4 regions of the Promicromonospora sp. NPDC057138 genome follow, and region 4 is predicted to be linked to each of the others. Evidence: riboswitches for the same ligand, from Rfam matches in the RefSeq annotation. Region 4 holds a riboswitch; each other region holds the start of a gene.
The links. Region 4 has a riboswitch for thiamine pyrophosphate ahead of ACFT2C_RS18090 (thiamine ABC transporter substrate binding subunit). Riboswitches for the same ligand answer to the same signal wherever they lie in the genome.

Region 1 (7,106 bases), on a different contig from region 4:
TGCTCAGCGGCACGCCGGTAGAACTCCGACCGCGTCATGCCGTGCTTCTGCGCGATGTGGTCGAAGCGCTCCGCAGTGTGGTCCGGGAGGCTGATCGCTGTCTTCATGGATCAACGGTATAACTTTTTCTACCCGCTCGCCAGGATCTACAGGCCATCGAGTTGCCTGGTCACTGTGTCGAGTGTCGGCCACGGAGGACCCTCGCGTAGCAAGCGCAGAAGCTCCACCCCGAATCGCCTCCCATTCGGAAACTGGTCGTCAAGGTCCCAACGCCAGGCGGCGACCATCGCGATGACGAGCTGCCGGCACTCGTCCAGCAGTTCTTGGTCAAGGCTGGGGTAGTGCTCGCAGACCGCCTCCGGAACATGGGCGAGGTCGAACTCGACGGGTCCGCGGCAGCACGTCTCGAGGTCGATGAACAAAGGGCCGCTCTTCGTGCTGAGCACATTGCCTGGATGCGGCTCGCCGTGGAGCAGCTGCTCCACGGCGCCGCGGCCGCCGATCGCTCGTCGCAGGCTCGCCAGAGTGCCGCTGAGGAACACGCGGTCCGCGTCGGCAAGCTCCGGCGAGCGGTCCGGGTTGGAGACGATTTCTTCCGCCTCAGTGATCCGGTCCGTGAACCTCGGGCTCGGCACGTCGACCTTGCGCATGCCGGCGTGGAGCTGCTCCAGCGCCTTGGCGTAGTCGGCCGGTGAGATGTGGGGTGTCACGGGCTCGTAGTAGGTCCACAGCGTCACTGCGAAGCCATCGCGCGTGTACACACGCGGGTCCACCCTCGGCTCCAACCGGCCCACCGGGCTTCCGACGTCGGCGAGCCGTTGAGCGAGCTCGACTTCGAGCTGTGCCACCTCTTGCCCCAGAGGAGCGACCCGGGCAAAGACGTCACATGGCGTCAGCCGCAGTGCCAGCTTGTTCGAGTTGTGGAGAACGATCGCATCGTTCGCTGGCAGATCCAGCGATGCGGCGACCGACGTCGCAGCTGCGATCGCATGCGTGACGTCCGTCATCTCCACCCACGAATCTTGGCATGAAACTAGGGACTAAAGTCCCTACCCAACCAGCCCGGGCAGGGGCAAAGTGGTTGTTGGCCTGCGAGACAGGCGAGGGAGCCGAGAGGCTGAGAGGTCAGAAGGTCGAAAGGCCGGCTGGCGACCCCCACAACCTGATCCGGACAATGCCGGCGAAGGGAAATCGCCTCGCAGGTCCTTTCATGCCCTGACGGGCAGCCTCCGTCGGGCAAGCCGCGATGGCGCTTGACGTGGACCGAGCCGGGCGCCAGGCCCGGGCGCCGGTTACCCTACGGCGTGCCAACGAAAGCGGGGATCGACCCGGACGAGCTCGCCACCACCCTTCGGGTGCTGGGCCGGCTCCAGGACCTCGAGCCCAACCATCCCGACGTCCAGACGGTCAAACGGGCGACCGGCTACATGTGGAAGCTGCTCAAGAAGTCCCGTAAGGCCGCGATCCGCGAGGAGCGTCAGGCGCACGACCGGAGCGTCATCGAGCAGACGGCGACCGGTTCGGCGGCGCGGATCGACGACGAGACCGCCGGCATCCCGCTGGTCTCGACCGCGCCGGGGGCGTTCGCCGGGGAGCTGCGCACCGCCCGCGGCTGCTACATCTGCAAGACGGACTACACGCTGGTCGACTCGTTCTACCACTGGCTGTGCCCGGCCTGTGCCGCGAAGAGCCATACGCGGCGCGACCAGCGCACGGACCTGACCGGCCGCCGCGCCCTGCTCACCGGGGGCCGGGCGAAGATCGGCATGTACATCGCGCTGCGCCTGCTGCGCGACGGCGCTCACCTCACCATCACCACCCGCTTCCCGAAGGACGCGGTGCGCCGCTTCTCGGCGATGCCCGACGCCGCCGACTGGCTGCACCGGCTCAAGATCGTCGGCATCGACCTGCGTGACCCCACCCAGGTGATCGCCCTGGCCGACGACGTCGCCGCGGCGGGCCCGCTCGACATCCTGGTCAACAACGCCTGCCAGACGGTCCGCCGGTCCCCGGGTGCCTACTCGCAGCTCGTCGCGGGCGAGTCGTCGCCGGTCGCCCCGCTTCCCCACGGGCTGGAACAGCCGGAGATGGTCACGTTCGATCACGTCTCGGAGGCGCACCCTGCCGCGATAGCGGGGGCACTGACCGCCTTGTCGGTCGCCCACCACGAGGGGCAGTCGCAGGACGACGCCGTCGCGATGCACACCGCGGCGTCCCTGACGGCGCTGGCGCTCCGGGCGGGCTCGGCCTCCCTGGATGCCCACCTGGCCGGCACGGCCGTCGATGCCGGCGGGCTTCTCCCCGACCTGCAGACGACCAACTCGTGGACCCAGGTCGTCGACGAGGTCGACCCGCTGGAGCTCCTGGAGGTCCAGCTCTGCAACGCGATCGCGCCGTTCCTGCTCATCTCCCGGCTGCGGCCCGCGATGCGGGCCGCGACATCCAAGGCGCGACGCGGGTACGTCGTCAACGTCTCGGCGATGGAGGGGCAGTTCTCCCGCCGTTACAAGTCCGCGGGACACCCGCACACCAACATGGCCAAGGCCGCCCTCAACATGCTGACCCGGACCTCCGCGGCGGAGATGTTCGAGAAGGACCGGGTCCTGATGACCGCGGTGGACACCGGGTGGATCACGGACGAGCGCCCGCACCAGGAGAAGCTGCGGATCGCCGCCGAGGGCTGGCATGCGCCCCTCGACCTGGTCGACGGCGCCGCCCGCGTCTATGACCCGATCGTCCAGGGCGAGGCCGGGACGGACCTGTACGGCTGCTTCCTCAAGGACTACGAGCCGTCGCCCTGGTAGAACAGCGACGCCGGGGTCCGGGCCTGCCCGAGCCTACTGAACCCGACCCAGCCACCGCCCCAGTGGTCCACCTTGCCGCCCTGGCAGACATCCGGGATACGATCAACTCGGACTTGGCACGTTGACCGCGGCCGCGGCGGTCAACGTTGTGCGGATCCCCGACAGGTATCTGCATCATCGCAACTTCCAAGCCTGGGTGGATCCCATCGTCACCGACGGCGCTCGTGCCGATGCGATCTTCCAGATGGTTGACTGAAGCACGACGATTGCGTCTACGGAGCTGTTCTCGGCAACATCACTGCAGGTGCGGCCGACGGAGGTGCGTATGGTGAGCGTCGGATCGCACAAGCCCAACATCCGGCAGGTGGCTGTGATCGCCGGGGTGTCGCACATGACGGTGTCTCGCGTGTTGAACGATCACCCGAACATCAAGCCGGACACGCGTCGGCGGGTGCTCGAGGCGATCGAGGAGCTCGACTACCGGCCGAATCTCGCGGCCCGCGCACTGGCGACGCAGCGATCCCGCCGCATCGGTGTGATCGTCGACAGCTCCGGGGCCTTCGGACCCACCAGCGTCCTGAGCGCCATCGAACTGGCAGCGCGCGGTGCGGACTACTCCGTTGCTCAGATCCCACTGCACGAGGGTGACGGGCTGTCACCGCAGGCGGCGGTCGAGAGTCTGATGATGCAGGGGATCGACGCGCTGTGCGTGATCGCGCCGCGATCCTCATCGGTGGCGGCGCTGCGTCGGGTGGTGATCAACGTGCCGATGCTCGTCGTGAAGGCCGACGCCGACCCCACCTTCCTGACGGTGTCGATCGATCAGCAGGCCGGAACGATGCTGCTCGTCGACCATCTGGTGGCGCTCGGACACCGAGACATCCTGCACATCTCCGGTCCGCTCGATTGGCTCGACGCGCGTGCCAGGGAGCGCGCGTTTCACTTCAGGACGAAGTCGTGGGGCATCCGCCAACGTCCGATCGTGGTGGGCGACTGGAGCGCCGACTTCACCTACGACTTCGCGATGGGATTGGATCGACTGCCCGACTACACCGCCGTCTTCGCTGCGAACGACGAAATGGCGGTCGGGCTCATCCACGGTTTGCACGACAAGGGGTTCGATGTCCCGAACGACTTGAGTGTGGTCGGCTTCGACGATGTCCCGCTTGCCCGTCACGTTCTGCCGCCGCTGACCACGATCCGCCAGGACTTCCATGCCCTCGGTGTCGCGGTGGTCGAGATGCTGCGTGCGGCGATCGAGGAACGGGAGATCCCCGCGTTCACACGGATCCCGACCGAGATCGTCACCCGAGCATCCACGGCGCCGCCTCGGGAGGTGCGTTGATGTCCGCGGGCGGATGTGTCACAGGCGCTCGGCCGCGTCCGACGCGCGCGCCTCTGCTCGTCCCCGCTCCACGGCGTTCTCGATGAGGGTGTCGAGCCGCCGACGCGAACGGACGCGGTTCCAGAGCAGCGCGATCAGCAGCAGGGCGACGCCGGCGAGCGTCAGCAGCTGGGGCCAGGGCATGGCCCAGACGAAGTGGGCGGTGGCCGAGGGTGGGACCGCGGCCGTCTCATCGGCGATGGAGGACACCACAGGTGCGACCGTGAGGTCGGCGGGGAAGCCGAACAACGGCCAGACGTCGTCGACGGCCAAGGCGTACGGTCTCTCCTCCCCCGGCAGGATCTCGCTTCGACGCTCCCCCTCGGCGGGGAACGCGACTCTCCGGCCGGCCACGTCCAGCACGCCCTCGACCATCAGCCGGGTGTTCCCGGTGTTGACCACGGTGAACGTCATCGCGATGTCTCCGGCGCGGAACGGATTCCAGGAGAGCAGGTAGTCGGTCTGCACCTGCTCGACGGAGAACGCCGGCATCAGCGGGCCGGTGACCTGCGTCATCACCTTGAAGCCGACCCTGCTCTCCACGCCCACCCCGGTGCCGTCGCCGTGCGCTCCGGAGATCACGGACGCGGCGATGCCTGCAGCATGATCGCCCGGCTCCGCATCCGCGGGGACCGTCAACGAGAACGGAACCACCGCTGTCGCCCCCGGTGCCACGATGACGCTGTCCGGCAGCCTGATCCAGGTTCCGGCCGCCACCGACTCCTGATCCGATCGGAGCATGTCGAATCGGCCGTTCGCGTTGTAGAAGCCGTCAGCGGCGGAAAGGCGGAAAGTGACCTGCTCGGCGCCGAGGTTGCGCACCGCCAGATCGTCCTCCACGGTTTCACCGGGGTCGACCGCGTGCTCCACGAACAAGCGCCCGTCCGGTCCGGATCCGTCGGCAGGCGTCACCGACCACGAGATCGGCGCGTCGTCTTCGGCGCCAGCCGCCGCGGGTGCGCCAAGTAGGGCAAGCGCGGCCAGCACGCTCACCAGCACACGGCGGAGTCGCACAGATTTCACGGGAATACCGATCAGGTGGTCGGGGGCTGGGCCGGTCGCCCGGACCCAGCCCCTCGTTCGGATGGTGCTCAGAACGCGTCTTCGAAGAGTGACAGTGTCAGCAGCGACGTGTAGCTGCCCGGAGCGACGTTCACGTCGGTCTTGAGGACGAGGTCCGCGTTCGCCGTCCACTGCCCGGCCGCGGCCTTCGCCTCGGCCGAGTCGAGCGCGAGCTGAAGCATCTCCTGACCGACGAGACCGACGTTGTTCGGCACCGGCGGCGTCGGGTCATCCTTCGACGTGGCGACTGCATCGCCGGCGGTGACCTCGCCGTTGCCGGTCGTCACCAGCGCCGGCGTCCAGCCGAGGTGGTCTGGCGTGATGCTCGGCTGCCCGGCGGCCCCCGTGAAGTCACCGGCCTGACCAGTGACGTACCAGTACACGCCGGCCGGCACGTCGGTGCGAGTGTCCGTCACCGTCACGTTCGGCAGGGCACCGGTGAACTGACGGTAGGTGGCCGTCGAGCCGGTCTCGGTCAGCACGGACTCGGTGCCGTCGACGGTCAGGCTCAGCGCACCGCCCGCCACGGGGGCGATGTCGACCTTGACGTCGACGCCCGAGCTGTCCTCCTCGTCCGGCCACGCCGCGAAGGCGGCGGCGCCGCCAACGCCTGCCAGCAGCACTCCGCCGAGGATGCCTGCCGCGCAACGGACCGCGGTTCCCTTGGTGATCTTCATGTCTACTCCAGTTTCTCGGTCGGCGTCAGCCGTGCCGAATCAGCGATCAGCCCCAGGCTGTCGATTCGCTCCTCAGGCTTCGCGTGCGACCTCGGTCGGCATCGTTGCCTTCGTCGCGTTCCGTCTGTGGACCACGTTCCAGGCATGTTAACGGGAACAAAGGTCGGGTCTGGCAACTTTCATCCATCAGCGAGGTGACGAAACCGAATCGCTGGCGCCCTTTCGAAACAATTGTTGTTCCCGGTAACATGCGACAGCCGGTCTGTACGAACCCATTGACAGCGACGTCGCGCTGGGCGCGCGATGAGCCGGGAACAGCAACACTCAGCAAAGGAGCTGGTCATGCATGTGAGACCGATGAAAGTTCGATGGTTCGGCGCGACCGTGATCGCCGCCGCCCTTGTCGTGGCCGGCCTGGCCGTGCCACCGTCGGGCGCCGAGGCCAGCGTCGTCCGCACCGATCTGGTGAGCAACGGAGGGTTCGAGAACGGGGTCGCACCCTGGACGAGTCCGGATGGTGGGGTGCTTTCCACCGACACGGAGGTCGCTGCGAGCGGAGCGGCGAGCCTGAAGGTGACCGAGCGGACGCGCACGTCGTCCGGCCCCTGGCAGGACCTCGGCGGAAAGCTCACGCCCGGGTCGTCGTACGACATCTCGGCGACAGTGAAGTTCACTTCTGGCCCGGACACCAAGGAGTTCATCCTCACGCTGGCCTACAGCGATCGATACATCAACGTCGCTCGCGCGGTCGCGACGAGAGGGCAGTGGACGACCGTCAAGGGCTCGTTCACGATTCCCGAGGAGCAGGTTGTCACGGGCGCACGTGTCTTCATCGAGACACCATGGGTGCCCGATCCTTCCGCGGACCCTGCGGCGAACCTCATGGACTTCAACGTCGACGACGTCTCGCTGTTCGAGGTGGAGCCGACGTTCGAGTGGTCGTCCAGCGACCCTGTGATCGTGCCGCAGCCCACCGAGGAGCACCCGTCGCTCGGAGTCAAGGACCCGACTGTCGTGTTCGCCGACGGCAAGTACCACGTGTTCATGACGACCGCCAGCCAGAACGGCTGGAGCATGGCCACCACCAGCTTCACAGACTGGTCCGAAGCAGCCGAAGCGCCGATCACGTATCTGGCGGACTCACCCATCGGCGCCGGTTACACCGCCGCCCCGCAGGTG
Region 2 (7,106 bases), on a different contig from region 4:
GGCCGGGCGAAGGCCGGCCTGGCGATCTGCTTCGACGTGGCCTTCGACGACGTCATCCGGGAAGACGTCAACGACGGCGCGCAGGTGTTCATGTTCCAGACGAACAACGCCGACTTCCGCGGCACCGACGAGAACCTGCAGCAGAGGGAGATCGCCCGCATGCGCGCGATCGAGACGGGCCGCAGCGTCGTCAACCTCTCCACGACGGGCACCAGCCAGGTGTTCGCCCCGGACGGAACGACCCAGCAGACCCTCCCGTTCGACGAGGCAGGGCTCATGACGGCCGACGTCGAGCTGCGCGACGGCCGCACCGCGGGGATCGTGCTCGGCCCCTGGATCCAGGGGCTGGCGCTGTGGGGAACCCTCGCGAGCCTGGCGGTGCTCGCCGCCGGCGCACGACGGCGTCGGCCCGCCGCCGTCTGAAGCCCGCCACCGTCTGAAGATCGGCACCGTGTGAGACCCGGCAGGGCACGCTTCCCGTCCAGTCGGTGAGGGGCCGCCTGGCCCCTCACCGACGACGGGTCACCCGACGCGCAGGACTATCGGGTTGGACTGCCAGACCTGGGTGTACCGGACGGTCTTGCCCGGGACCGGGGCCTCGACCTGCATGCCGTCGCCCGCATAGATCGCGATGTGGCCGGGCGACCAGAGCAGGTCGCCGGGTTGCGCCTGCGACCAGGGCACCTCGGTCCCGGCGTACCGCTGCTCGGACGAGGTCCGGGGCAGGTTGATCCCGACCTGCGCGAACACGTAGGACGTGAACCCGGAGCAGTCGAAGCCCGCAGGCGTCGTGCCGCCCCAGACGTACGGCACTCCCAGGTAGCGCATGGCGACCGATATGACGGCGGACCCCGACGCCGAGGCCGGGATGTCGATCGCCGCCGCGGCCTCGGCGGCCGCTTCCGCGGCCTCCGCGGCGGCCTCGGCCTCCGCCTCGGCGGCGAGCTGTGCCTGGTAGTCCTCGTTCTCCGCGGCCGAGACGACGGAGACCGCCGCCTTCTCGACCTTGAGCTCCGCATCGGGTGCGACCGCCACGACGCCCGCGGCGGCGACCGTCTCACGGGCCTGCGCGGTCAGGGCGTTCAGGTCGGTCGCGTTGAGCGTGCCCTGGACGGGTGTGCCGGCCAGCGACGTGCTGACCGCGTCAGCCGGGGCGGCCTGGGCGGCGGGTGCGGCGACGAAGGACAGCAGCACGCCCGAACCGGCCGCCGCGACGACGGCGGTGCGGCCGGCGAACGCGCTGACCTGCTCGGAGGTGGCTCGGGCGACGTCGGCCAGGACCGGGCGGCGGGCCGCCCGGTGCCGACCGCGGCCAGGTGCGGTACTGGTCGGGTTGAAGCTGGGCTCCATGAAAGCGGGGACCTTTCTGATCGGAGTAGAACCACACGCGCGACCCCGCTCCGGGGCGCGCTGGAGCCGCCGGCACCCAGGGGTGGCGCCGACGGGATGTGGTGGTCTACGTCCGGGAGATCCCCAGGGCGGTCAGCGACGGCGCCGCGGCGTCGGTCACGCTCGACCGGACCGGGGGCTCGCGGTGTGCCAGGTCGGCCACGAGCCACTGCGCGGCGAGCTCCGGCATCACGGCCGGCCCGGGCGGCGGCTGACGGACCGGGTCGCCCTGCGCCGTCAGCGAGCGGTGGTCGGAACAGCCATGGGCGCCGTCGTCCGGAGGTGCGAGGGCTGCCTCGACGTCCGGCGCCTCGGCGACGGTCGTCTCGGCGGCGGGCCACAGGCCCGGGCTCTGCACGGCGGCTTCGTCCGCGTGGCCGGCGGCCTGCTCGTTCAGGTGGACGCCGCACAGGACCTGCGCGCCGAGGACGGCGAGCACGAGGAGCATGACCGTCAGGACGCTCGCTGACCAGCGCCGATGGTCGGCGAGCAGCGAGGAGGGGCGACGTGTCAGGCTCATGGCGAGGCCAAGAGTAACGGAGCGGATACGGTGCCAGGCAACATCGGGCTCTACCCGTCCGCGCCCGCGATCCGGCGGCGCAGCGCGGCGGCCGCGGCCCGGGGGTCGTCCGCCCGCGTGATGGCGCGGACGACGACGACGCGGCGCGCCCCAGCGTCGAGCACCTGGTCGAGGCGGGCGGCGTCGACCCCGCCGATGGCGAACCAGGGCGTGGCCGGCTCGCGGGCGGCGACGTCGCGCACCAGGTCCAGGCCGACGGCGGCGCGGCCCGGTTTGGTCGGCGTGGCCCACACCGGCCCGACGCAGAAGTAGTCCACGCGGGGCTCGGCCTCGGCGGCCAGCGCCTGGTCGAGGGAGTGGGTGGAGCGGCCCAGCACGGGGCCGTCGCCCAGCAGGGCCCGCACCGCGCCGGGCGGCAGGTCGCCCTGGCCCATGTGCACCACCGGCGCTCCGGTCAGCCCCGCGATGTCGGCCCGGTCGTTGACCGCCCACAGCGCGCCGTGCTCGGCGGCCACCCGGGCGACGAGCGCGTGCAGCTCGACCTCGCGGGCCGCCTCCAGGGACTTGTCCCGGAGCTGGACGACGTCGACGCCGCCCTCCAGCGCCGCGTGCAGGAAGGGTTCGAGGTCGCCGGTGTCCTGACGGGCGTCCGTGCACAGATACAGGCGGGCGTCGGCGAGCCGGGTACGGGGGTCCACGACCGCGAGTGTAGGGCTATCGTTGTCGCGTGCACGGGAGCCCCGGACGGGGCTGAGAGGGCGCAGGGCGCCGACCGTCGAACCTGATCTGGGTCATGCCAGCGAAGGGAGCAGAACTGTGAGCAGTCATGTGTGCGACGTCCTCGTCATCGGCGGGGGCATCGTCGGCCTGACCGCGGCCTGGCGCGCGGTGGAGGCCGGCGCGAGCGTCGTCGTCCTGGACCCGTCGCCCGGCGACGGCGCCACCCACGCCGCCGCCGGCATGCTCGCGCCCGTCATGGAGGCGGGCTTCGGCGAGAAGGGGCAGGCGCGGCTGGGCACCGCCTCGCTCGCCCTCTGGCCGGCGTTCGCCGAGGCACTCGAGCGCGCGGCTGGCTTGCCGCCGGGCGCCGTCGGCCTGGAGACCGCCGGCACGCTCGCCCTCGCCTACGACCGCGACGACCTGGTCGCGCTGCGCCGGCTGCTGGACCTGCACAGCGGGTGGGGCCTCGGCTCGGCGGAGATCGCGCCGGACGAGGCGCGGCTGCGGGAGCCCGGCGTCGGGCCGCGGGTGGCGGGTGCGGCGTGGGTCCCGGGCGACCATCGGGTGGACCCGCGTGCCGTGCAGGTGGCCCTGTCCGCCGCCGTCGCCGCGCACGAGATCCTCGTGCGGCGCGCCGCGGTCTCGCTGACCTGGGCGGACGACGCCGTCGTCGGCGCGCTCGACGAGGCGGGCACGGCCTACGCCGCCGGGACCGTGGTCCTGGCCGCCGGGCACGCGAGCGGCTCCCTGTTCGCGGGAGCCCCCACCCGCCCGGTGCCCGGCACGACGCTGCGCCTGGCCGCCGACGTCGACCGGGCGCCCGCGGTGGTGGTGCGGGGCACCGTGCAGGGCCGCCCCGTCTACGCCGTGCCCCGCCCGGTCCGGCCCGACGGGACGCGCGAGGTGGTCGTGGGCGCGACGTCGGACGAGCGCGCGGACGACCACCTGACCCGGGCCGGCGACGTCTTCGCGCTGCTGCGCGACGTGCGCGCCCTGCTGCCCGGGCTCGACGACGCCGTGCTGCTGGAGACCGTCACCCGGTCCCGGCCCGGCAGCCCCGACAACGCGCCGATCCTGGGCTGGGCGGCCGACGGCCTCTACCTGGCCACGGGGCACCACCGCAACGGGATCCTGCTCACGGCGCTGACGGCGGCCGCCGTCGACCAGGCGCTGGGCGTGGCGCCGGACGGCCCAGCAGCCATCGCGGCCGTCGAGGCCGCCGCCCGGTTCGCGGACCCGCGCCGGTTCGCCGACGCATACAGCACTACTCGAGGAGGCACAGCATGACCGCAGCACCGTCCGCGGCCGCAGCACCGTCCGCGTCGCCCGGCGCCGCCGGAGCGCCGATCGCCGAGGCGCCGGGGGCCGCCCTCGTCAACGGCGAGCCGTACCCGCTCGACAGCCCCCTGCCCGTCGCCGACCTGGTCGCGCGCCTGCTGCCCGGCCTCGTGGTCGACGGCGCGCCGCAGGGCGTCGCCGTCGCGCTCGACGACGCCGTCGTGCCGCGCGGCGCCTGGGGCACCACCACGGTCCGGCCCGGAGACCGCGTCGAGGTCGTCACCGCAGTGCAGGGAGGCTGACCATGGACGACGCACCGCTGACCATCGCGGGCACGCCGCTGGGATCGCGCCTGGTCATGGGCACCGGGGGAGCGGCGAGCCTGCTGGGCCTGGAGGACGCGCTCGTAGCGTCCGGCACGGAGCTGACCACCGTCGCGATGCGGCGCGTGTCCCGGCCCCGGCCGTCGGACGACCCGGCCCGCTCCGGCGACCCCTCCGTCTGGGGCCTGCTCGCGCGCCTGGGCATCCGTGCCCTGCCCAACACGGCCGGCTGCTTCTCCGTCCGCGAGGCGGTGCTCACCGCCCAGCTCGCCCGGGAGGCGTGCGAGACGGACTGGGTCAAGCTGGAGGTCATCGCCGACGACGTGACGCTCCTGCCCGACCCGATAGGCCTGGTCGAGGCGGCAAAGGCCCTGGTCGACGACGGCTTCACCGTGCTCCCGTACACCAACGACGACCCGATCATCGCGCGCCGCCTTGAGGACGTGGGCTGCGCGGCGGTCATGCCGCTGGGCTCGCCCATCGGCTCCGGGCTCGGCATCGCCAACCCGCGCAACATCGAGGTCATAGCGGCCGCGGCGTCGGTCCCGGTGATCCTGGACGCGGGCATCGGCACGGCGTCGGACGCCGCGCTGGCCATGGAGCTCGGGTGCGACGGCGTCCTGCTTGCCACCGCGGTGACCCGCGCCGCGGACCCGGTGCGCATGGCCCACGCCATGCGGCTCGCCGTCGAGGCGGGGTACGACGCCGCCCGCGCCGGCCGGCCGCCGCGCCGGGAGCGGGCGCTGGCGTCGTCCCCGGTCGACGGGCTGGTCGCCGTCGGCGACAACCTGGTCGGGAACAACCTGGACCTCGCGCTGTGACCGCGCTGCCGCCGCTGGTCGAGCCCGGCCGCGAGCTGGGCCGCGACGAGCTCGCCCGGTACGCCCGCCACCTGGTGCTGCCGGGGATCGGCCCGGAGGGCCAGCGCCGGCTCGCGAACGCGCGCGTGCTGGTGGTGGGCGCGGGCGGCCTGGGCAGCCCCGCCCTGCTCTACCTCGCCGCGGCGGGTGTGGGCACGCTGGGCATTGTCGACGACGACGCCGTCGAGGTGTCGAACCTGCAGCGCCAAGTGATCCACGGCGTCTCGGACCTGGGGCTGCCCAAGACGGCGTCGGCGCGGGACGCGCTGGTGGAGGTCAACCCGCACGTCCACGTGGTCGAGCACCGGGAGCGGCTGACCACGGCGAACGCGCTCGACGTGCTGTCCGGCTACGACCTGGTGCTCGACGGGACCGACGCCTTCGCGACCCGCTACCTCGTCTCGGACGCCGCCGAGGTGCTGGGCATCCCGTGCGTCTGGGGTGCGATCTACCGGTTCACGGGGCAGGTCGCCACGTTCTGGGGCACGCCGCCGGACGGCGCCAGTGGCGTGACCTACCGGGACGTGTTCCCGGACCCGCCACCGCCCGGCGCGTCGCCGGACTGCGCAGCAGGCGGCGTGCTCGGTGCGATGTGCGGCACCCTGGGCTCGGTCATGGCGACCGAGGCGATCAAGCTCGTCACGGGGGCGGGCGAGACGCTGCTCGGGCGGCTCGCGATGTATGACGCGCTCGCCCTGACCTGGCGGCAGCTCGCCGTCCGGCGCGATCCCGCCCGGGAGCCCGTCAGGGCGCTGCTGACCGGCGCCGGCGGCGTCGACCCGTACGCGGCGTTCTGCGGGCTGCCGCCGTCGGACGGCGCGAACGGCGCGGACGGCGCGGCGGTGCCCGTGCGCGAGCTGGCGGCGCTGCGCGCCGACGGCGCCGAGCCCGCGGTGCTGGACGTCCGCGATCCGTGGGAGGTGGAGCTCGCCGCTCTGCCGGGAGCGCGCGTGGTCCCCTCGGGCGCCTTCGCCGGGGACGACGCCGTCGCGGCAGTCGCCGGCGTCGCCGCCTGGGCGGCGGGCCGGCCCGTCTACGTGCTGTGCAGGTCCGGCGTCCGGTCGGCCCGCGTGGCCCTCCGGCTGCGCGACGCCGGGCTGGCGGCCCGGTCCGTCGAGGGCGGCATGCTCGCGTGGGAGCGCGAGCTGGACCGGGCGGTGGACCAGGCGACCTGAGGTCCGCATATCTGCCCTGGGCGAATCCCTTCCCGCCAGGGTCGCCGTGCGTGTGTGATGGGTTCTATGGGCGATCACGAGCTGGGCGACCACGAGCCGGACGACAACGTGACCGACGATCACGAGGCGATGGACGCCTACTCGGCCTCGATAGTGCGTGTCGTCGACGCGGTGCTGCCGTCGGTCGCGGCGGTCTCGGTGCGGACGGTCCGGGGAGCGGGCGCGGGGAGCGCCTCGGTCATCCCCGGGGACCGCCTGCTGCTCACGAGCGCGCACGTCGTGGAGTCGGCGAGCGACGTGCGGGCGGCCTTCGGCGACGGCTCGGAGGTCGGCGCGCGGGTGGTCGGGCGCGACCCGCTCTCCGACCTCGCGGTGCTCCGGGCCGACGACGACATCCCGCCCGCCCTCACGCTCGGGGACGCAGCGACCCTCCGGGTGGGGCAGCTCGTCGTCGCGCTGGGCAACCCGCGCGGCCTGGCCGGCAGCGTGACCGCCGGCATCGTGTCGGCGCTCGGCCGGTCGCTGCCGACCAGCGCCGGGCGGATCATCGACGAGGTGGTGCAGACCGACGCGGCGCTCAACCCGGGCAACAGCGGAGGGGCGCTCGCCGACACGCGTGGCCGGCTCGTCGGCGTCAACACCGCGGTCGCGGGCATCGGCCTGGGCCTCGCCGTGCCGATCAACACGACGACCCGGGCGATCATCGACGAGCTCGTCCGCACCGGCCGGGTGCGGCGCGCGTGGCTGGGCATCGCCGGGTCGCCGGTGGTGCTGCCCGAGCCGGTGGCGAATCGGGTCGGCGCCCCGACGGGGATCCGGGTCGCGCAGGTCATCGCGCGAT
Region 3 (7,106 bases), on a different contig from region 4:
CTCCTCCTCGAAGTTGATCGAGAAGACGAGCGGGATTCCCGCCTTGATGAACTTTTCCGCCTCTGCGAGGGAACGGAGCCGGGTCACGAAGGACTGCAGCCCGAACGTGTTCGCGTAGGCCGCATTGAACGGCCAGTTGCCCGCGCCCTCGTACGCGTAGTCCCAGGTGTTCATGGCGGCGTAGTCGACCTGCGGGTCGCCGTTCGGCGCCTCGATGCCCTCCAGCTCCTCGGCCGGCACCTCCAGCCCGTGGGAGTAGATCACCATCGTGGACGACGTCGGCGAGCACCACACCTGGCCGCCGCCCCCGAACTCGGGGTACTCGCCGCGGTGGATATTCTGGCTGAACTGCGGCACGTCGAGCGCCACCTCGCGGCCGAGCGTGAAGTCGCTGGTGCCCGTGTAGTGCGAGTCGGGCAGGTACTCGTTGGTCATGGTGCTCACACCGTTCAGCCGCGGCGAGACCCGCGTGCCCGCGGGCCGGTACAGCGTGGCCCGGGTCTGGAACGCGTCGGGCTCGTAGCCCGACTTCGCGACGTAGGTGTCGGTGAACAGGTACGCGTCCGCGTCGGTCTGGCCGTTCACGGATGTGCGGTGGATGTCGCCGACGCCGTCGGCCGGAGCGAACTCGTCGCCTGACGCCCAGCGGCCCATCACGAACCACTTGGTCCACGTCCCGTCGGCCTTGCGCCCGCGGAACTCGATCTCGACCCACGTGCCCGTGGGGGTGTGCGCGTTCCACGAGCTCACGGACTCGTCGACCGCATACCCGGTCTCCACGACCGGCGACGTCCACCGGCCCGTCTCGTAGGCGACGGGCGTGCCGTCGCCGTACGGGTCGGTGTACTCGACGGTCTCGCTCGCGCCGCGCAGCACGAGCCCGCCCTTGGTGCTCGGCCGCAGGTTCGACGTCCTGCCCGCCAGGAGCTCGCGGTAGCCGTTCCATGCGGTCAGCGTGATCTGGTTGTCCGAAGCCGCCGGGCCCGGCTCGGGCGCACCCGCCGCCGGCACCGCACTCGCCACGATCCCTGCTTGCACCACGAGCGCTCCCGTCGCCGCCAGCGCGAACGCCCTCGTCCGCAGTGTTCCTCGAATCGACATGCCCACCTCCATGTCCGGGGCCCGCCACTGGGTGGGTGAGCCGTGGACCTTCTTTACCAGACCGGGGGGTGAATTGGCATCGAAAGTCGGGACAGCTCGGCGTCATCCGAGAGACCAGGCGACCGACGCCGGTCCGCGGTGCTAACGTCGTCCGCGATCCCACGGGTGCCTCACGCAGGGGCTGAGATCGGGCTGGACGGCCCGGGACCGTTGAACCTGTCCGGTTAACACCGGCGTAGGAAGCAGGAGTCTCATATGGAGAACACCCAGTCCCGCACGCTCGCGTACGAGTACGCAGCCGAGCACGACGGCGGGCACAGCACACCGCACGACGACGGCCTGCGGGTCCCGGTCACCGAGATCACGCTGGCGCCGTCCCCCGACGGCACCCCGAACGAGCCGGTGCGCGTCTACCGCACCCAGGGGCCGGGTTCCGACCCGGTGCGCGGCCTCGCGCCGGCCCGCGAACCCTGGGTCGTGGCCCGGGGAGACACCGAGGAGTACGACGGCCGCCGTCGGGCCCTCGCCGACGACGGCCGCGGCGCACTGCGCCGCGGTGCCGCGACCGAGGAGTGGCAGGGCGAACGACGTCGGCCGCGCCGGGCTGCCCCCGGCCGGACCGTCACCCAGATGCACTACGCCCGCCAGGGCGTGATCACGCCGGAGATGCGGTACGTCGCCCTGCGCGAGAGCTGCGACGTCGAGCTGGTGCGCAGCGAGGTCGCCGCCGGCCGGGCGATCATCCCGAACAACGTGAACCACCCGGAGTCGGAGCCGATGATCATCGGCCGGGCGTTCCTCGTGAAGATCAACGCGAACATCGGCAACTCGGCTGTCCACAGCTCGATCGCTGAGGAGGTGGAGAAGCTCGAGTGGGCCACCAAGTGGGGCGCCGACACCGTCATGGACCTGTCCACGGGCGACGACATCCACACCACCCGCGAGTGGCTCCTGCGGAACTCGCCGGTGCCCATCGGCACGGTGCCGATCTACCAGGCTCTGGAGAAGGTGAACGGCGACGCGAGCGCGCTGACCTGGGAGGTCTACCGCGACACGGTGATCGAGCAGTGCGAGCAGGGCGTCGACTACATGACCGTGCACGCCGGCGTGCTGCTCCGGTACGTGCCGCTCACGGCGGACCGGGTCACCGGCATCGTCTCGCGCGGCGGGTCGATCCTCGCGGGCTGGTGCCTCGCGCACCACCAGGAGAACTTCCTCTACACGCACTTCGACGAGCTCTGCGAGATCTTCGCCCGGTACGACGTCGCCTTCTCCCTGGGCGACGGCCTGCGTCCCGGCTCGCTGGCCGACGCCAACGACGCCGCGCAGTTCGCCGAGCTCGACACGCTCGCGGAGCTGACCAAGCGGGCCTGGGCCCACGACGTCCAGGTGATGGTGGAGGGACCCGGGCACATCCCGTTCCACCTGGTGCGGGAGAACGTCGAGCGGCAGCAGGAGCTGTGCGACGGCGCCCCGTTCTACACGCTCGGCCCGCTGGTCACCGACATCGCGCCCGGCTACGACCACATCACCTCCGCCATCGGCGCCACCGAGATCGCCCGGTACGGCACCGCGATGCTCTGCTACGTCACGCCCAAGGAGCACCTCGGCCTGCCCGACCGCGACGACGTGCGCACCGGCGTGGTGACCTACAAGATCGCCGCGCACGCCGCCGACGTCGCCAAGGGGCACCCGGGCGCCCGCGACCGGGACGACGCCCTGTCCAAGGCCCGCTTCGAGTTCCGCTGGCGGGACCAGTTCAACCTGTCGCTCGACCCGGAGCTCGCCGAGGCGTACCACGACGAGACCCTCCCGGCCGAGGCCGCGAAGACCGCGCACTTCTGCTCGATGTGCGGGCCGAAGTTCTGCTCGATGCGGATCTCGCAGGACATCCGCGACGAGTTCGGCGGGGCACAGGCCCAGGGTGCGCTCGCGGGCGCGACGGCGGCCGTCCAGGCGGAGGGCATGGCCCAGAAGTCCGCGGAGTTCCGCGCGGCGGGCGCCGAGGTCTACCTCCCGGCCCCGCAGCTCCGCCCCTAGCCGCGTTCCGCGAGGTAGAGCGTGTGTCCGGACACACGCTCTACCTCACCGACCATCCGTCCGCGAGGTAGAGCACCTGTCCGGACACACGCTCTACCTCGCGGACAGGTGGGCAGACGGTCAGGGGAGCGCGGTCAGGTCGGGCACGGGGCCCGTCGTCGTGCCCTCCACGAGATTCACGGGGAGCACCACCGACTCCGGCTGCTCGCCGGCGAGCAGCGCGATGACGGCCAGGCCGAGCGCCCGGCCCTTCTCGACGAGCGGCTGGTGCACGCTGGTCAGCACGTCGGGGGAGAGCCACGGCAGGTCGAGCCCGTCGAACCCGGCCACAGACACGTCCTCGGGCACCCGCAGGCCGAGCTCGCGGGCCGCGATCACGGCGCCCGCGGCGAGCAGGTCGGAGTGGGCGATGATCGCCGTCGGACGGTCCCGGGCGGGCGCCCACTCGGACAGGATCTCGGTGGCGGCGTCGCGCCCGTGCTCCACGAGCGACGCCGGCGTCTCCCACGACATCACGGGCTCGATGACGTCCCGGACGCCGGCCAGCCGGTTGCGGGTGGGCGTGCGCTCGGCGGCGGTGAGCCGGTCGGCGTCGACCAGCCCGGACCGTTCGTCCCGCCCGAACGGCAGCGTGATCTCCGCGATCCGCGTGTGCCCGAGCTCGACCAGGTGCCGCACGGCCTCGGCGGCGCCTCGGCGGTCGTCGACGCTGACCACGGGCACGCCGGGCACGTTCTGCCCCTCGCCGATCACGACGGGCACGCCTCGGCGCTGCAGGGCGGCCAGGTTCGGGTCGTCCTTCAGGGTCCCCCACACGAGCACCGCGACGTCCATCGCGGCGGCCTCGACCAGCGGGTCGACGGCGGCAGGCAGCCCCGCCTCGGCCGCGAGCCCCATGGACTGCGCGGTGGCGCCCTGCGGCATGCCGGGCACGAGCAGCACGCCCAGCCCCTGCTCGCCGATCGCGGAGACCAGGCCGTGCAGCACCTGGGTGGAGACGGGGTCCCGGAACGACCGGCCGAGCTGGTCGCCGATCACCACACCCACGATCCCGGACCGCCCCGACCGGAGCTGCCGCCCCAGGGGGTTGGGCCCGGAGTAGTCGAGCTCGCGCGCGGCGGCCAGGACCTTCTCCCGGGTCTCGGGGGTGATGGGTCCCGCACCGGAGAAGGCGAGCGACGCGGTGGAGACGGAGACACCTGCCAGCTCGGCGACCCTCGCGAGGGTCGGTCGTACGGTCTGGCGGCTCATCGCGGTTCCTTCTCTCGCCTCGGGCACCGGTGGTGCAGGACCCAGGTATCTGCTGGGCTGATCCCAGATTGTGGCCTACGGTCGGGAGATTCAATCGCACCGAGGAGTTCAGTGCCTACTGCACACGCCGCCGCCCGTGCGGTCTTCGTCGTCTTCGCAGCCAGCGGGTTCGCCTTCGCGAGCTGGGCATCCCGTCTTCCGGCGGTCCGCGACGGCCTGTCCTTCTCCGAGCAGGAGATGGGTTTGCTGCTGCTGACGGGGTCGATCGGCTCCGTCGCCGCCATCCCGCTGTCGGGCCTCGTCGCCGAGCGGTTCGGTACCGCGCGCACCGTCCTGAGCTTCGCGGGGGTGCTCGTGGTCGGCCTCGCCGTCGCCGGGTTCGGCGTCGCCGCCGGCGAGCACCTCGCGGTGCGGCTCGGCCTGGTCCTGTTCGGCGTGGGCGCCGGAGTCTGGGACGCCGCGATGAACCTCGAGGGCGCCGCCGTGGAGCAGCGCCTCGGCCGCGCGATCATGCCGGTCTTCCACGCCGGGTTCTCGTTCGGCACGGTGGTCGGGGCCGGCCTCGGCATCCTGGCGGCGGAGGCGCACGTCCCGGTCCTCTGGCACGTCGTGGCCGCGGGCGCGGTGGCCCTCCTGTCGGTGGTGATCGCGGTCCGCTACTTCTCCCCGAGCGTGGTCGCGGCGGCGCTGCCGGACGGCGCGGCCACCGCCGGGGCGGGCAGCGCGGACGGCGCCGACCCGGGAGAGATGACGCCGCCGCCGTCGGGCATCCGGGGCCTGCTCGCCGCCTGGGGCGAGCCGCGGACGCTGGCGATCGGGCTGGTGGTGCTCGCCGCCGCGCTGACCGAGGGCGTGGCCAACGACTGGGTGGGCCTCGCGGTGGTGGACGGGTTCGGCACGTCCGACGGGATGGGCGCCGTCGGCCTCGCCGTCTTCCTCACGGCCATGACCGCCGCCCGGCTCGCCGGGACGGGGGCCATCGACCGGTTCGGGCGTGTGCCGGTGCTGGTGCTCTCCGCGCTGCTGGCGTTCGTGGGCGTGCTGACGTTCGCGCTGGTCCCGATCCTGTGGCTGGCCCTGGTCGGCGTCGGGCTGTGGGGGCTCGGCGCGGCGATGGGCTTCCCGATGGGGATGAGCGCGGCGTCCGACGAGCCGCGGCGAGCCGCGATGCGCGTGGCCGCGGTCTCGACCATCGCGTACACCGCATTCTTCGTGGGGCCGCCGCTGATCGGCTTCGTCGCGCACACGACGGGCTACCGCCTGGCGGTGCTGGTGCTCCTGGTCCCGATGCTGCTCGCGCTGATCCTGGCGCGCTCGGTCCGGCCGCTGCCCTCGGCCGCCGGTGTGAAGAGGTAGTAAAGGCAGCGGAGCGCGCCGGCGGACCGGTCAGGCCTGCGAGAGCGAGCACTGAACACGTCTGCGGGCACCGAAAGGTTCCAGAAATGGCAGACATCACCCACGTCATGTCGAAGATGTGCACAAATCCCACGCGCCGGGTAGATAGGCTTGCAGGGTGAGCCCATACCCGGCAGACACCGTCCAGGCGCAAGCGGTGGCCCCCAGCCTCGCCGAACTCACCACGCTGCGAGTGGGTGGCCCGGCGGCCTCGTTCGTGGAAGCCGAGGAAGAGTCCGCCCTGATCGAGGCGGTGAGCACCGCCGACGACGCCGGTGTGCCGCTGCTCGTCGTGGGTGGCGGCTCGAACCTGCTGGTGGCTGACGAGGGTTTTGACGGCGTGGTCGTGCGGGACGCCCGCAGCGGCATCACCGTCGAGTCGAACGACACCTGCGGCGGCGCCGTGGTGAGCGCCCCGGCCGGCCAGAACTGGGACGAGCTCGTGGAGCGCGCCGTCTCCGATGGCTGGGTCGGCGTGGAGTCGCTCTCGGGCATCCCGGGCACGGTCGGCGCCGCCCCTGTGCAGAACATCGGCGCGTACGGGCAGGAGCTGTCCGGCGTCGTCTCGCTGGTCCGCACCTGGGACCGGGCGGAGCGCCGGGTGCGCACCTTCGCCGTCGGGCAGCTGGACTTCGGGTACCGCACGTCGCTGCTCAAGCGCTCCATGCACAGCGAGGGCCGCGACGACGACCCGCGCGCCCCGTGGTACCCGTCGCCGCGCTACGTGGTGCTGAACGTGCAGTTCCAGTTCCGCCTCGGCACGCTGTCGGCGCCTGTGGGCTACGGGGAGCTGGCCCGTCGCCTCGGCGTCGAGGTGGGGCAGCGCGCGCCCATGAAGGACGTCCGCGAGACCGTGCTGGGCCTGCGCGGCGGCAAGGGCATGCTGCTCGACAACCCGCCCTTCGGCGCGGAGCCGGACCACGACCGCTGGAACTCGGGCTCGTTCTTCACCAACCCCGTGATCCCCGTGGCGCACCTGGCGCACCTTCCGGAGGACGCGCCCCGGTACCCGGTCCGCTCGTCGACGCCGGAGACCACCACCGGCCCGAGCCTCGGCGCCATCGACCCGGCCCTCGTGAAGACGAGTGCGGCCTGGCTCATCGAGCGGGCCGGCTTCGGCAAGGGCTTCGGCCTGGCGGGCGAGCGCAGCCCGGCGCGCTTGTCGACCAAGCACACGCTCGCGATGACCAACCGCGGCGGCGCCCGGGCCGAGGACGTCGTCGCCCTCGCCCGCGCGGTGCGCGACGGCGTCCGCGACCGCTTCGGCGTGACCCTGGTCCCGGAGACGGTCCTGGTAGGCGTCTCCCTCTAGCGCTTGG
Region 4 (7,106 bases):
GGGACCAGGGTGTCATGGGCCGGCAGGTGCGCGAGGCGCGCGACGGCGTCTGAGACCTGGTCCGGCGTGACGGACCCCAGGCACGGATGGCCCGGCAGGGGACACGTGCTCGCCCCCGTTGCGCGGCACGCGGCTCCCTGGTCGCCGAGGACAAGCCGGGGCACCCCGTACGGCACCCACCGGTCCGCGGGCACGACCGGGGCGAACAGGCTGACCACCGGCGTGCTGACGGCCGCGGCCAGGTGCGCGGGCCCGGTGTTCCCGACCACCACGCACGCCGCCGACTCCAGGACGGCGGCGAGCTGGGCCAGGGTCGTGTGCCCGCCCAGATCGGTGGCGTGGCCGCCCGCCACGTAGGCGGTGAGCTCGCGCTCGGCGGCGGAACCGGTCACGAGCACGTCCCAGCCGTCGCGCGCGAGGTGCCCGGCGATGGCCCGGGCATCCTCCGGGAGCGGCGCCCGGGCGGGCACGGAGGCCCCCGGGTGCACGACGACGGAGCGCCGCACCCCGGTGCCCCCGGCCCCCAGGGCGTGCTCCGCGGTGCGCGGCACGGCGGGCAGCGGACGGCGGACGGCGAGCAGCCCGTCGTCGTCCACCGGCAGGCGCGCTCCGGCCTGATCGGCGAGGTCGAGGCAGGCCTCGACCTCGTGCAGCCCCGGCGGGCGGTGGTGTCGCACGTCCAGCAGCGAGCCGGGGTGATCCTCGGTCGCCGCGACGATATGGCGCACCCCGGCCAGGCGGGCCAGGAGCGCCATCGGGAGCGGCGACTGGCCGGAGGACGTGAAGATCACCGCGAGCTGGTAGCGGCGCGCGACCAGGTCGGCCACGAGGTCGAGCAGGGCCTCGGGCGAGACCCGGGGCGGCTTCGCGCCACACCACGGCGCGTCGAACCGGAGGACCTCGGTCACCCCGGGCAGCAGGTCCGCTGCCTGCAGGCCCGAGGCGGAGACCAGGAGGTCCACCTGGTCGTACGTCGCGGCCAGGGCACGCACGGCAGGCCCGGTCAGCAGCACGGCACCGTCGCTGTCCAGCCGAACCGCGAGCACCCGGACCGGGCGGCTGAGGGACATGGCAGGTGACCTCCACGGAGGGGCGTCAACGGGCTTCTTCCGGTTCTTCAACACTCACCGGCCGGAGAACCACTCGCATCTCCAACCGACTCTCGACGGCCTCGTCGCGTCCGCGCTGGTCGCGCCGTCCGCGCAGGTCAACGTGGTGCGAGGCCCTTCGTAGCTGGGCCCTCGAGCAGGGCGCCGTCCGGGTCGAAACGGGACCCGTGCACCGGGCAGTCCCAGGACTGCTCCTCGTCGTTCCAGCGCACGACGCCGCCGAAGTGGGGGCAGATCCGGGACACCCGCGTGACGCCGGGCCGCTGTCCCGACGGGCGGCCCACCGCGCAGGCCCAGCCCTTGGTCTGCTGGGCGAAGGTGGCGGCGGTGTGGCTGCTCGGTACGGGCGGCCGGGCCCACGGCTCGAGCGCCGGGCCCCACTCCACGGGTTCGCCGAGGATGCGGCCGGCGAGCGCCAGCCCGGCCGCGGCCCCGCTGGTGAGGCCCCACTTGCCGTAGCCCGTGGCGACGAGCACCCGCTCGTCGCGCGGGACGGCGGGCCCGACGAACGGCAGCCCGGTATCGCTGGTGTAGTCCTGAGCCGCCCACGCGTGCCGGGACGGGCCCACCGGGAGATGCCCGCGGGTCCACTCGTCGAGCACGGCCAGCCGGCGAGCGGGGTCGCGCTCCCGGCCGACGACGAAGCCCTCGCCGCCCACCATGAGCAGCCCGTCGGCCATGCGGAGCGAACGTATGGGCGGCCCGGCGGTGATCGACATCGTCTCGGCGAACCCCGGCGGCAGCGCGCCGGGGTCGGGCACCTCCCGCGTGGTGAGCAGGCTGCGGCCCGCCTCCAGCCGGAGGATCAGGCCGCCCTGCCGCCCGGGCGGGACGGCGGTGGCCAGCACGACGCGGTCGGCGAGCACGGTGCCGCGGGTGGTGCGCAGCGCGACGCCGGTCCCCAGCCGGTGCACCTGCCGGACCCGGACGCCGTCGTGCACCGGGACGCCGCGCGAGCGCAGGCGGGCACGGAGCGCCGAGAGCATGCGCAGCGGGTCGACCTGGGCCTGGCCGGGCAGGCGCACTGCACCGAGCGTCCGCGCGGGATACGGCGGGTCCTCCTCCCACTGCGCGGCGAGCCCCTGCCGGGCGCAGGTCGCGAGCACGGCGTCGACGTCGGCCACCTGCTCGGGGGTGGTCGCCACGGTCAGGTCGTCGCGGCTCTCGACCGGCACGTTCAGGTCCTCCAGGGTGCGGCGCAGCCACCCGAGCCCCGCGAAGCCGGCCGCGAGGTAGTCGCGCACCACGTCGTCGCCGTGCCGGGCGATGCGCGCGAGCCGGGTGCCCTGGAGCACCGAGAGCTTGCCGGTCGAGCGGGCCGTGGTGGTCATGCGGGCGGTCCCTGCGTCGAGCACCACGACGTTCGCGCCGCCTTCGGCGAGGAGCTGGGCGGTGACGACGCCGGTGAGCCCCGCGCCGACCACCGCCACGTCGGTGCGCAGCGGGCCGGGGGCCAGGATCCCTTGGGTGCCGATGCCGGCGTCGCCGGGATCCGTCGTCGCGTCGTGGGGGCTCTCGCTCACGGTGCACCTCCTGTGCCGGTGTTCGGTCCCTGCGCCGGGCTCCTTCAGGCTGGCACGAGGCCGCGCCGCTCGCACCGGACAGCCCGGGGAGTCACCGGACAACTCGGAGCCGGACAACTCGGAGGAGGAAAGGGGCTCCCCTACCCGGGCGAGTCGCTCTACAATCGAGAGCGCGGAGTCATGAAGCGGCTCCCGGTCCGCATCGGATCTGGGAGGGATACATGCCCCCTTTCAAGCAGCCCAGGCTCGCTCTCGTGGACGGCGCCGGAGGCGACACCGCGACACCGCCACCGAACGTCTCGGTGGGAGACCTGGCACAGGCTCTCGGCCTGGGGACCAACCTGCTCGTCGGCCGCTATCGCGTCGAGCTCGGCTCGGGGACCTGGTGGTGGTCGGACGAGGTCTACACCATGCACGGCTGGAAGCGGCACGAGGTCGAACCGGGCCTCGAAGCGCTGTGCTCGCGGAAGCACCCTGACGATCGCGGCCGCATGGTCCGTGCCGCCGCCGAGGCGCTGCGGTTCGGCAGGCCGTTCGCCTGCGCGCACCGGATCGTCGACCGGAAGGGCCGTACGCGCTCGCTGGTCGTCATCGGCCAGGGCTGGCGCGGCAGCGAGGACCGGCCGCCCGAGCTGGCCGGGTACGTCATCGACGTCACGCCGGTCGAGAAGGAGGCGCTGACCCGCCGGTCGGACGGCGTGGTCACCAGGGCCTTCGTCAGCCAGGCGGTGATCGAGCAGGCCAAGGGCGTCATCGTCGCGGTCCGCGGCGTGGACGACGAGACCGCCGGCCACCTGCTGCTCGACGCCGCTAGCAAGGCGGGCGTACCGCTGCGGCTGGCGGCCGACCAGGTCATGACCAGGCTGCGCGCCGAGAGCGGGAAGCAGGGCGTCACGCAGGCCGCGCTGACGCGCGCGCTCGACGGCATCGAGCCCGTGGGCCGGCCGCGGGGCCACGACCCGCTGCTGACCCGGCGGCCGCGCAAGCTCGCGGGCTGAGGCTGGCTGAGGTGGGCTCGGGTTGGGTCGGCCGCGGGTCGAGCCCGCTCGGGGGCCGGGGGGCCAGTGCGTCGGACGGCGTGGTGTGCCGAGTGTCGTCAGCGCGCCGATCGGCGGGCGGCAAGCCCCCGGGCGGCCTTGTGCGCGCCCTTGGCCGCCAGGCGCTTGGCGAGCACCGCCGTGCCGGCGGCGACCGCCGCGAACACGGTGGCCTGCACCAGGTCCAGCTCTGGGTCGTCCGGCTTGTTGGGCGCGTCGTTACCCGTCACGCCCTTCCAGATCATGCCGACCGCCTTTTGCGCGACCCAGCCGGCCGCGAGCGTCAGGGCGAGAGTGCCGACCTTCTCGGCGAGTGTCTGTTCCGTCTCAATCTGGGCCACCTCCACACCGTAGCCCCCGACGGGCCAGTAGTCTGGTTGGACACGACAGGGGAGCGCCCCACGGGCGCTGAGAGTGCGGACAACCGCAGACCCTTGAACCTGATCCGGGTCACACCGGCGGAGGAAGTCGAGGCACGATGTTGCGTCTTTCGGGTGCCCACAGGGGCACCGTGCACACCGGGACGGTCGGAGCGGTCGCCGCGGCGGCAGCCGTCGCACTGCTGGTCGCCGGTTGTTCCGGCGGCCCGGGGTCCGGTGGCTCCGAGACCGGCGGGGGAGACCCGTCGGCGTCGGGCACCGTGACGCTGGTGACCCACGACTCCTGGGCGCTCGACGACAAGCTGATCGACCGGTTCGAGAAGCAGTCCGGCATGACCGTCGAGGTCAGCGCCGCGGGCGACGCCGGAACCCTGGTGAACCAGCTCGTCCTGACCAAGGACGCCCCGCTCGGCGACGCCGTGTTCGGCATCGACAACACGTTCGCCTCCCGTGCGCTGGAGGCGGGAGTGGTCGAGGCGTACACGCCCGCCGACCTGCCCGACGGCGTCGAGCAGGTCGGCGGGGCGCTCACCCAGATCGACCAGGGCGACGTGTGCGTGAACGCGGACGAGGCCTGGTTCGAGAAGTCCGGCCTGGAGGTGCCGAAGACCCTGGAGGACCTGGCCGACCCGAAGTACCGGGACCTGCTCGTGGTGACCAACCCGGCGACGTCGTCCCCCGGGCTCGCCTTCCTGCTGGCGACCATCGGGGCGTTCGGCGAGGACGGCTTCGAGGACTACTGGGCCTCGCTCGTGGACAACGGCGTGAAGGTCGCCGACTCCTGGGAGGACGCGTACTACGTGGACTTCTCGGGCGCCGGGGAGGGCGGCAAGCGGCCGCTCGCGCTGTCGTACGCGACGTCGCCGGCGTTCACGGTGAGCGAGGACGGCTCCACGTCGACCACGAGCGCCCTGCTGGAGACGTGCTTCCGGCAGGTCGAGTACGCGGGCGTCCTGGCCGGCGCCGACAACCCCGAGGGCGCGCAGGAGCTGGTGGACTTCCTGCTCACCCAGGACGTCCAGGCCGCGCTGCCGGAGTCGATGTACATGTACCCGGCCGACTCCTCGGTGCAGCTCCCGAAGGACTGGCAGAAGTTCGCGCCCCAGGCCGACGCGCCGTTCGAGGTGGAGCCCGCCGACGTGAGCGAGCACCGCGACGAGTGGATCGAGCGGTGGACCGAGACCGTAGTCGGCTGAGGCGGCCGCTGGGCCTGAAGCCCGCTGCGCTGCTCTGGGGGACGGCGGTCGCCGTCCCCCTCGGCTTCCTCGCGGTCTTCTTCGCCTGGCCCGTGGCCGCGCTCGTGGCACGCGGTTTCGTGCCCGACGGCGTGCTGGACCTCACCGGCTTCACCGAGGTGCTGTCCCGCCCGCGTACGTGGCGGTTCGTCGGGCTCACGCTGACCCAGGCAGTGCTCGGCACCGCGTTCTCGGTGCTCCTCGGCCTGCCGCTCGCCTATCTCCTGTACCGGCGTTCGTTCCCCGGACGCACCCTGGTGCGCGGGCTCGTGACCGTGCCGTTCGTGCTGCCCGCCGTGGTGGTCGGCGTCGCGTTCCGCGCCTTGTTCGCCCCGGGCGGCACGCTCGGGTTCCTCGGGCTGGAGGAGTCGCTGGCCGGGATCGTCGTCGCGCTCGTCTTCTTCAACGTGTCAGTGGTGGTGCGGACGGTCGGCGGGCTGTGGGAGCGGCTCGACCCGCGCACCGAGCAGGCCGCCGCATCCCTCGGCGCGAGCCCCGCGCGGGTGTTCCGGACGGTGACCCTGCCGTCCCTGGCGCCCGCCGTGGCGTCGGCGGCCTCGGTGGTGTTCCTGTTCTGCGCTACCGCCTTCGGAGTGGTGCTGGTGCTCGGCGGGGTGCGGTACGGGACCATCGAGACCGAGATCTGGACCCGCACCACCCAGTTCCTGGACCTGCGGTCCGCGTCGGTGCTGTCGATCCTGCAGCTCCTCGTCATCTCGGCGACCCTCGCGGCGTCCGCGCGGGCGCGCCGGCGGCGGGAGGCTGCGCTGCGGCTCGTGTCCTCGCGGGGCGCGGCCCGGCCGCTGTCCTGGCGCTCGCCCGCGGACGTGGCGGTCGCGCTGGCGGGGGCGGCGATCGTCGTCGGGCTCATGCTGCTGCCGCTCGCCGGGCTGGTCGCCCGGTCCCTCCGGGAGCCCGACGGGTCCTGGGGCCCGGGCAACTACGTGGCCCTCGGGACCACCGGCGAGCGGAACGCACTCGTGGTGACCGTGTGGGAGGCCACTGCCACCTCGCTGCGCATCGCCCTGGTCGCGACGGTGCTCTCGCTGGTCGTGGGCGGGCTCGTGGCGCTCGTCGTGTCCCGCCGGCCGCGGTCCGTGGGGGCGCGCCGCGCCGTCGGCACCCTGGACGGGCTGTTCATGCTCCCGCTCGGCGTGTCCGCCGTGACCGTCGGCTTCGGGTTCCTCATCACCATGGACCAGCCCGTGCTCGGCCTGGACCTGCGCACGTCCGGGCTGCTCGTGCCGGTGGCGCAGGCCGTCGTCGCCGTGCCGCTCGTCGTCCGCACCGTGCTGCCGGTGCTGCGGGCGATCGACCCCCGGCTGCGCGAGGTCGCCGCGGTGCTCGGCTCCGGCCCCGGCCGCGTGCTGCGGACCGTGGACCTCCCGATCGCCCTGCGGTCGGTCGGGCTGGCCACCGGGTTCGCGTTCGCGGTGTCGCTCGGCGAGTTCGGCGCCACGTCGTTCCTCGCGCGGCCCGACGGCGCGACGCTGCCCGTCGTGATCTACCGCCTCATCGGGCGGCCCGGCGCTGAGAACTACGGGATGGCGCTCGCGGCGTCGGTGGTGCTCGCCGCGCTGACCGCGACGGTCATGATGGTGGCGGAGCGACTGCGCGACGAGCGCGCCGGAGGGGAGTTCTGATGGCGGGGCTGGAGGCCGGGCTGGAGGTCCGGGACGTCTCGGTCCGGTACGGCGGTACGACGGCGGTGGACGGGGTGTCGCTGGACGTCGACCCCGGCGAGGTGGTGGCGCTGCTCGGGCCGAGCGGCTGCGGCAAGTCCAGCCTGCTGCGGGCCGTGGCCGGGCTGGAGCCGCTGGCG

Region 1: linked by a shared signal. The riboswitch ahead of ACFT2C_RS09420 (SDR family NAD(P)-dependent oxidoreductase) and the one ahead of ACFT2C_RS18090 (thiamine ABC transporter substrate binding subunit) in region 4 are both predicted to bind thiamine pyrophosphate.
Region 2: linked by a shared signal. The riboswitch ahead of thiO (glycine oxidase ThiO) and the one ahead of ACFT2C_RS18090 (thiamine ABC transporter substrate binding subunit) in region 4 are both predicted to bind thiamine pyrophosphate.
Region 3: linked by a shared signal. The riboswitch ahead of thiC (phosphomethylpyrimidine synthase ThiC) and the one ahead of ACFT2C_RS18090 (thiamine ABC transporter substrate binding subunit) in region 4 are both predicted to bind thiamine pyrophosphate.

The regions. Positions count from the first base shown of each region.
Region 1 is NZ_JBHUUX010000010.1:65,562-72,667, reverse strand. Features, by position in the region: gene ACFT2C_RS09430 (ribbon-helix-helix protein, CopG family) at 1-107, opposite strand, end outside; gene ACFT2C_RS09425 (phosphotransferase family protein) at 147-1,007, opposite strand; TPP riboswitch at 1,095-1,208, shown strand; gene ACFT2C_RS09420 (SDR family NAD(P)-dependent oxidoreductase) at 1,305-2,804, shown strand; gene ACFT2C_RS09415 (LacI family DNA-binding transcriptional regulator) at 3,130-4,149, shown strand; gene ACFT2C_RS09410 (hypothetical protein) at 4,168-5,202, opposite strand; gene ACFT2C_RS09405 (hypothetical protein) at 5,280-5,927, opposite strand; gene ACFT2C_RS09400 (non-reducing end alpha-L-arabinofuranosidase family hydrolase) at 6,270-7,106, shown strand, end outside.
Region 2 is NZ_JBHUUX010000095.1:4,491-11,596, reverse strand. Features, by position in the region: gene lnt (apolipoprotein N-acyltransferase) at 1-423, shown strand, start outside; gene ACFT2C_RS27480 (C40 family peptidase) at 523-1,350, opposite strand; gene ACFT2C_RS27475 (hypothetical protein) at 1,457-1,909, opposite strand; gene thiE (thiamine phosphate synthase) at 1,960-2,607, opposite strand; TPP riboswitch at 2,631-2,734, shown strand; gene thiO (glycine oxidase ThiO) at 2,726-3,916, shown strand; gene thiS (sulfur carrier protein ThiS) at 3,913-4,209, shown strand; gene ACFT2C_RS27455 (thiazole synthase) at 4,212-5,051, shown strand; gene ACFT2C_RS27450 (ThiF family adenylyltransferase) at 5,048-6,265, shown strand; gene ACFT2C_RS27445 (S1C family serine protease) at 6,332-7,106, shown strand, end outside.
Region 3 is NZ_JBHUUX010000021.1:323-7,428, forward strand. Features, by position in the region: gene ACFT2C_RS13690 (C39 family peptidase) at 1-1,101, opposite strand, end outside; TPP riboswitch at 1,255-1,360, shown strand; gene thiC (phosphomethylpyrimidine synthase ThiC) at 1,357-3,141, shown strand; gene ACFT2C_RS13700 (LacI family DNA-binding transcriptional regulator) at 3,262-4,392, opposite strand; gene ACFT2C_RS13705 (MFS transporter) at 4,504-5,748, shown strand; gene ACFT2C_RS13710 (UDP-N-acetylmuramate dehydrogenase) at 5,906-7,099, shown strand.
Region 4 is NZ_JBHUUX010000034.1:44,318-51,423, reverse strand. Features, by position in the region: gene ACFT2C_RS18110 (glycosyltransferase family 9 protein) at 1-1,070, opposite strand, end outside; gene ACFT2C_RS18105 (FAD-dependent oxidoreductase) at 1,208-2,632, opposite strand; gene ACFT2C_RS18100 (PAS and ANTAR domain-containing protein) at 2,854-3,630, shown strand; gene ACFT2C_RS18095 (DUF4235 domain-containing protein) at 3,729-4,010, opposite strand; TPP riboswitch at 4,048-4,153, shown strand; gene ACFT2C_RS18090 (thiamine ABC transporter substrate binding subunit) at 4,148-5,245, shown strand; gene ACFT2C_RS18085 (ABC transporter permease) at 5,221-6,927, shown strand; gene ACFT2C_RS18080 (ABC transporter ATP-binding protein) at 6,927-7,106, shown strand, end outside.